DNA from 3 places in the Actinocorallia longicatena genome. Region 1 is predicted to be linked to each of the others. Evidence: riboswitches for the same ligand, from Rfam matches in the RefSeq annotation. Region 1 holds a riboswitch; each other region holds the start of a gene.
The links. Region 1 has a riboswitch for cyclic di-AMP ahead of ABD785_RS06135 (NlpC/P60 family protein). Riboswitches for the same ligand answer to the same signal wherever they lie in the genome.
Positions count from the first base shown of each region.

Region 2: linked by a shared signal. The riboswitch ahead of ABD785_RS39940 (CHAP domain-containing protein) and the one ahead of ABD785_RS06135 (NlpC/P60 family protein) in region 1 are both predicted to bind cyclic di-AMP.
Region 3: linked by a shared signal. The riboswitch ahead of ABD785_RS18875 (C40 family peptidase) and the one ahead of ABD785_RS06135 (NlpC/P60 family protein) in region 1 are both predicted to bind cyclic di-AMP.

Region 1 is NZ_BAAAUV010000003.1:93,641-95,831, reverse strand. Features, by position in the region: gene ABD785_RS06145 ((deoxy)nucleoside triphosphate pyrophosphohydrolase) at 1-5, shown strand, start outside; gene ABD785_RS06140 (hypothetical protein) at 131-313, shown strand; gene ABD785_RS06135 (NlpC/P60 family protein) at 409-1,314, opposite strand; cyclic di-AMP (ydaO/yuaA leader) riboswitch at 1,317-1,460, opposite strand; gene typA (translational GTPase TypA) at 1,654-2,191, shown strand, end outside.
Region 2 is NZ_BAAAUV010000050.1:18,725-20,915, reverse strand. Features, by position in the region: gene ABD785_RS39950 (WD40 repeat domain-containing protein) at 1-601, shown strand, start outside; gene ABD785_RS39945 (helix-turn-helix domain-containing protein) at 598-813, opposite strand; cyclic di-AMP (ydaO/yuaA leader) riboswitch at 1,049-1,187, shown strand; gene ABD785_RS39940 (CHAP domain-containing protein) at 1,195-1,929, shown strand; gene ABD785_RS39935 (glycoside hydrolase family 25 protein) at 1,948-2,191, shown strand, end outside.
Region 3 is NZ_BAAAUV010000008.1:214,832-217,022, reverse strand. Features, by position in the region: gene ABD785_RS18880 (CHAP domain-containing protein) at 1-148, opposite strand, end outside; cyclic di-AMP (ydaO/yuaA leader) riboswitch at 158-334, opposite strand; gene ABD785_RS18875 (C40 family peptidase) at 446-934, opposite strand; cyclic di-AMP (ydaO/yuaA leader) riboswitch at 1,027-1,274, opposite strand; gene ABD785_RS18870 (C40 family peptidase) at 1,650-2,191, opposite strand, start outside.

The DNA of each region.
Region 1 (2,191 bases):
AGTAGTTGAAACGGGACGGTCCGCATTGGTTACGGCATGTGCCGAAATCGTTACCGCGTCACGCTTAGATATCGGCCGCGTTGGGTGCACTCTGATCACCAAGCGTTACGTGATCAAGGAGGTGTCTCTCATGAACGAGCAGACTCTGGTGCCACTGCGTGCAGCGGTGATCTTCCTGACGGCCTTCATGGCCGCCGTCACCGTGGCCGCTCTCACCTACCTCAGCCAGCGCGATCTCGCCGCGGCACTGCTCGCGGCCGGTGGTGCGTTCGGCACCGTTCTCCCGGCAGCCAACACCTACATCGGGCGCTGATCATCGACCCGAACCGCTGACACAGGGTGACCATCGCCCTAAGCGGTGAACCGCAACGGCCCCCTCCGGAGACCTTCCGGAGGGGGCCGTGTCGCTTACAGGCGCACGGCGCCGCTGTAGTCGTCGCGCTCGGAGAGCTTGGTGATTTTCACCACGTCGCCGGAGCTCGGCGCGTGGACGAACTTCCCGTCGCCGATGTACAGGCCCATGTGGTGGTGGTCGGGATGGAAGAAGACCAGGTCGCCCGGCTGGAGGTCGGCGGCGCCGACCTTCTTCCCGGCGTCCCAGAGGGCTCCCGTGTAGTGGTCGAGGCCCGGCTTGCCCGCCTTGGCGTAGGACCAGACGGCGAGGCCGGAGCAGTCGAAGGAGGAGGGTCCCGCGGCGCCCCACACGTAGGGCTTGCCGAGCTGGCGGAGGGCCTCGCGGGTGGCCTTGGCGGCGACGCCGTCGCCGAAGATCGTCACTCCGCCGACCGTGTAGAACCGCTTGAGCCGGGTCTTCACCGTCGTGATCTTCGTGCTGACGGTCGCGGCCTCGGTCCTCACCGTGGTGACGGCCGTCGCGGCGTCAGCGGCCCTGCGGGTCGCGGCGGCGGCCTCGGTCTCGGCCGTCGCGGTCTGGGCCCTGACGTCGTCGAGCTCGCCGGAGAGCTCGTCGGCCCGCTCGGTGTCGGAGTTCCCGCCGAACCAGCCGGAGATCTTGTCCAGGGTCGAGATCCGGTCCTTGGCCGCCTTGACCTGCGGTTCCAGGGCGCTGACCTGGCTGCGGAGGCCGGTGAGGCCGATCGTGCTGAGGGAGGCGTCCTGCTGGGCGGAGGCGGCGTCCGCCTCGTTCTTCTTCAGGAGTTCGGCCAGGCTTTCCGCCTGCGCCGTCAGATCGTCGAGCTGCTTCTGCAGGCTCTCGGAGGTGGGGGCCGCGGCGGCATGGGCCGCGGGATTCATGGCCGTCAGGCTGAGGCCGGCCGCCACGGAGGCGGCCAGCATGAAACGGGCACCCTTCACGGGTTTCCTCTCATCGACGCCTACCGGGTTAGCTGACGGGTTCGGGCCGAAGAGTCGCCCTACCGCCGGCGGACCAGCGGATTCACCCCGGGGGGAAGTGGTTCCCCGGCTCCCCGCACCGTGCGGGGACTCGGCGATCCCGGTCACGCAGCGACCGGAACGGGACGAAACGTATGCAACTGGTCAAGAGATGCCAAACTGAGCCTGTGGTCAGTGGCCATGCCCCCGACCGACTAGAATCGGGTGTACACACGCTCTTTTCACGCCGCCAAGGTCCGTATCCGTATCGGAGATCACGAGGCGCGGCGGAATCCGACACGAAACGGAAGCCGGACTTTCATGCCCATCGCCACCCGTGATGACCTGCGCAATGTCGCGATCGTCGCCCACGTCGACCACGGAAAGACGACCCTCGTCGACGCCATGCTCTGGCAGTCGGGCGCCTTCCGAGACAACCAGTCGGTCGACGACCGCGTCATGGACTCCAACGACCTCGAGCGCGAGAAGGGCATCACCATTCTCGCGAAGAACACCGCGGTCCGTCACAACGGAATGCTCCTCAACATCATCGACACGCCCGGCCACGCCGACTTCGGCGGTGAGGTCGAGCGCGGCCTGTCCATGGTCGACGGCGTCGTGCTGCTGGTGGACGCCTCCGAGGGGCCGCTGCCCCAGACCCGGTTCGTGCTCCGCAAGGCCTTCGCCTCGAACCTCCCGGTCATCCTGGTGATCAACAAGGTCGACCGCCCGGACTCCCGCATCGACGAGGTCATCGACGAGGTCTACGCCCTCTTCCTCGACCTCGACGCCAACGAGGAGCAGATCGACTTCCCGATCGTCTACGCCTCCTCCCGGGCCGGCCGCGCGTCGCTGAACA
Region 2 (2,191 bases), on a different contig from region 1:
GGAGACCGGCGGAGCCCTCGCCGCCGCCTGGGCCGACGGGCTCGTCCGGCTCTGGAGCCGCCCGACGGGGGACCGCGCCGACCTGCGGCTCGGCACCGGCATCGAGGCCCTCGCCCTGGACCCCTCGGGCACGCTCCACGTCACCACCGCGAACGGCACCTTCGTGCTCGAGCTCGACCAGGACCTGCTCTGGCCCGCGCGCGACCTCCGCCTGCGGCTCAGGGAGATCGACTGGAGATCCCTCAGGACCAACCGCGGACGCGCGGAAGAGATCCCCCGCCTGATCGCCGAGCTGGCCTCCGATGACGAGGCCGCCGCCCAGGCCGCGGTCAAGGAGCTGTACGGCCTCATGGTCTCCAAGCGCGGCGCGAGGTCCGCCGCCGCCGCGGCCGTCCCCTTCCTGGTGGAGCGGATGCTCATCCCGGACAACCGGGCGCGCAACACCCTCCTGCTGCTGATCGCCGACCTCGCCGTCGGCCAGGGCCCCGCACGCGAGGCGGTCCGGGCCGTCGTCCCCGACCTGGAGCACTTCCGCCGCGACCCCCACCCGTCCCTGCGCTGGGCGGCTGAGGAACTGGTCCGCATCTGCGCGGAGGATTAGGGCCCGTCGAGCGGGTCGAAGCGGATCGTCAGGCGGAGGCGGAGGGCCGCCGCCACGCGGTCCAGTACCGCGACGGGCGGCACGAACTCGCCCTTCTCCAGCCGGGAGATCGAGGGCTGGTCCAGGCCCACGCGCCGGGCCAGTGAGGCCTGGCTCAGCCCGAGGGCCCTGCGGCGGGCCCGGATCACCTCTCCATCGATCTTGGTCGTCAAGGCCTCCTCCTTCCGTCGCGGTGTCCGTTCCGCTTCCACGGTCGCCGCGCGGCGGCCCCCTCCCATCCACCGATCGGTTGAGCCGGGACGCTCCTTCGCATGACCCCGCGCGCCCCTGACGCCCATGGGCCAAGGCGCTTTACCGCGACGCCATTCCCTCTTATGCATATTTTACTACCTTTACCAGTTTGATATCTGCCTTTTACTTTGCTTAATCTTCGCGCATCGGTCGATGTCCGGCCGATCGCCGAGTCTCCTCACGGAGAGCCGGGGACCCGGGTTTCTTGGGGTGAATCCGCTGCTGAGCAGCGGTAGGGCCAGCTCCTTGGCCCGAATCCGTCAGCTAACCCGGTAGGCGAAAAAGGAGAGGCGAAATGCTCTATGGATGCGGACGTCCAAAAGATGATCACCGCGCTCGAATCCCAGCTCGGCTACAAGGAGAAGAGCGGCGGATACACGAAATTCGGAGACTGGTACGGCGAGAACGTCGACGACTCCTCTGACTTCAGCCATGCCGCCTGGTGCGACATGTTCCTCGCCTGGGGCGCCGACCAGGCGGGCGTGACCGCCAAGACCGGCCAGTTCGCCTACACCCCCGCGCACGCCGCCTGGTTCCGCGAGCAGGACGCCTGGGGGACGAAGCCGGAACCCGGAGCCTTCGTCTTCTACGACTGGTCGGGCGGCAAGAAGACCGGTGGCATCGACCACGTCGGCATCGTCACCAAGGTCGACGGTTCGAAGATCCACACGATCGAGGGCAACGTCGACGGCGTCAACGCCAAGCGCAAGATCCGCGACCAGAGCAAGGTCGTCGGCTACGGATACCCGCGGAAGGTCAACGTCACCGAGGCCGAGGCCGAGGCCCCCGCCGCAGCCCAGGCCGGAGCCGTGGGTTCCACCGGGTCCGGAGGCTCCGCCCAGAGCGCGGCGCTCACCGGGTCTGCGCTCACCGGGTCTGCGCTCACCGGGACGGTGTCCCTGCCCGGAGACTTCCTGCCCGCCGAGCCGTCCGCGCTGTTCGCGGCGATCGTCTTCCCGGCCGTCGCCCTGGCCGTCGCGGTCAGGCGCCGCCTGCGCCCAGGCCGGGGCCGCCACCACCGTCTCGCCACCGCCTGACCCGAGGGGGAGTTCACGATGATCACTCTGAACCGGAAGATCGCCCTGGCCGTCGCCACCACGGGAGCGGCCGCCGCCGTCGCGGGGGCCGCCCTGGCCGGACCCGGCGACGCCACCGCCGTGACGAGCACCGCCGCCTCGGCAAAAGCGGAGCCGCGAGCCGCGGACGCCGAGCCCGAGAAGACCACCAAGGCCGCGCCGGGCGCCCTGCCCTACGGCGTGGACGTCTCGCACTACGACAGGAACTACGACTGGAGTCAGA
Region 3 (2,191 bases), on a different contig from region 1:
GGGCCGCGGCCTTGGCCGCGAGGGCCGGCTGGGCGGGGGTGTCCGCGTGGGCGGACATCGCGAAGGTGCTGGCGAGGGCGGCGCCGGCGACGAGACCGCCGGTGATCTTCAGCGACAGGTGGGCGTGCTTACGGTGACGTCCGGACATGCGTTTGACTCCTGGTTTCCATGCCGCCTACCGGGTTAGCTGACGGATTCGGGCCTGGAAAAGCCCTACGGAGAGGAGGCGGAAGGTTCCGGCCTCGGTCTCCGATTCACCCCGTGTCCTGGACGCCCTGCGTCCGGACGAGTGGGTCCCCGGCTCCGCTTGATGCGGACTCGGCGGGAGGACGGCCCCTGAGGGGTCGCGTCCCGCGGTCAGTTAGAGAAAAGTCGATCGGGGGCGCCGGGCACGGAAATGCCGGAGGGTTGTGGCATTTCCGCGCCCGGAGCCTGCACGGGCGGTCTAGAAGGGGCGGACCGCGCCGTTGAACGAGCGCTTGCGGTACTTGTCGAGCAGCACCTGGCGAACATGGTCACCCGTACGAGGCGAGTGGATCATGTAGACCTTCTTGCCGACGACCTTGGAGACAAGGCCGACGTGGCTGCGGCCGCCGTAGAAGAACACCAGGTCGCCAGGGGCGAGGTTCTTCCACGAGACCTTGTTGTGAACGGCGCGGTAGATGGAACCGGTCGTCCGGGGCAGCTTCACGCCCGCCTTGCGGTAGGCGTAACCGACGAGCCCGGAGCAGTCGAAGGAGTTGGGGCCGGCCGCACCGTAGCGGTAGGGCTTGCCCTTCTTCTTCTTCGCCACGGCGATCGCCTTGAAGGCGGTCTTCTGCCGCTGCGACCAGGACTTCTTCTTCTTGACCTTCTTGACCTTCGTCACCGCGGCGGTCTTTTCGACCGTCGCCGCCTGCGCCTGCGCCGGAACGGCGATGGCGGGCGTGAGCACCGCGGACGCGGCGAGCAGGCCGGTGGCCAGCTTGACGCGACGTGAGCGGTCAGACGAGGGCAGGCGGATGCCAAGGTTGCGAGACAGGGGAATCTCCTTCTTCCTTGCGCCTACCGGGTTAGCTGACGGGTTCGGACCGGAAGTTCGTCCTACGGCCACCCATCGCGGTGAGCGCCGACTCCATGTCGAGTCACGAGCGCTCAGCTGCCGGGCGGCCGATTCACCCCGGGGTTCCGCGGGCATGGCTCACACCGTTTGGGGGCGATGTGGGGTGCTCACGGGGATTGGGTCCCCGGCTCCGCTCCCTTTCGTCAGGGAGTGGACTCGGCGCTGTCGCTTCGACCCGAGGGCGTGATGAGGCCCAGACGGAACCCCTTGTGGTTCCGTCGCAGTCGAGCGACTACGGGTTTTGTTGTGTGATGCCGACCTTCGGGATGTCTGCCCTGCGCCTCCATGCGCGGCCCTGACGTCGTCTACGACATCGGCTCTCGGGACAGTCCTGTCGACCATGCTTGACCGAAGCAAGCTTTTATCACTACGGCGCCTGGAGGACGCCGCTCGTCTGCAACGCTTGGATAACGCTGCGGACGCTTTTGAAGGTACCAAAGAACCGCGGAAAGGCAAACGCGGCGCAAAAACGCGTCTGCGCAGGTGAAGCGGGCTTTGGCCGGAAAGTGATCCAGGTCTCACCCTGTGACCCGTGTAACACGGGGGGTTACGGACGTCCGCCACCGACGAATCGGGACCTGTAGTACCCGGAGGAGATCGAGACCACCGACACGAAGGTCCCGGTGTGCGGGGCGTGGATCATCTTGCCGTTGCCCACGTAGAGGCCCACATGGCCGAGGCCGGAGAAGAAGACCAGGTCGCCCGGCTCGAGGTTGTCGAAGGAGATGCGGTGGTTTGAGGTCACCGAATACTGCGAGGCGGCGTTGTGCGGCAGGGATACACCTGCGGCCTTCCAGGCCATCATGGTCAGACCCGAGCAGTCGAACCGGCTGGGGCCCGACTGGCCGTAGCCGTAGGGCTTGCCCTTCTGGGCGAAGGCGTAGTCGAGGGCCTTGCGGGCGTTGCCGCTGGCGGGGCCGGTGTAGGTGCCGCCGACCGGCGGGAGCTTGCCCGGCGCGGGATCGGGGTCGACACCGAGGCGGCGCAGCAGCTTCTCCTGCTTGACGACCTGCTTGTCGATGTCGGTCTTCTGGTCCTTGATCTCCTTGACCTTGGTCTGGACCGTGTTCAGCGCCTCCTGGGCGTGGC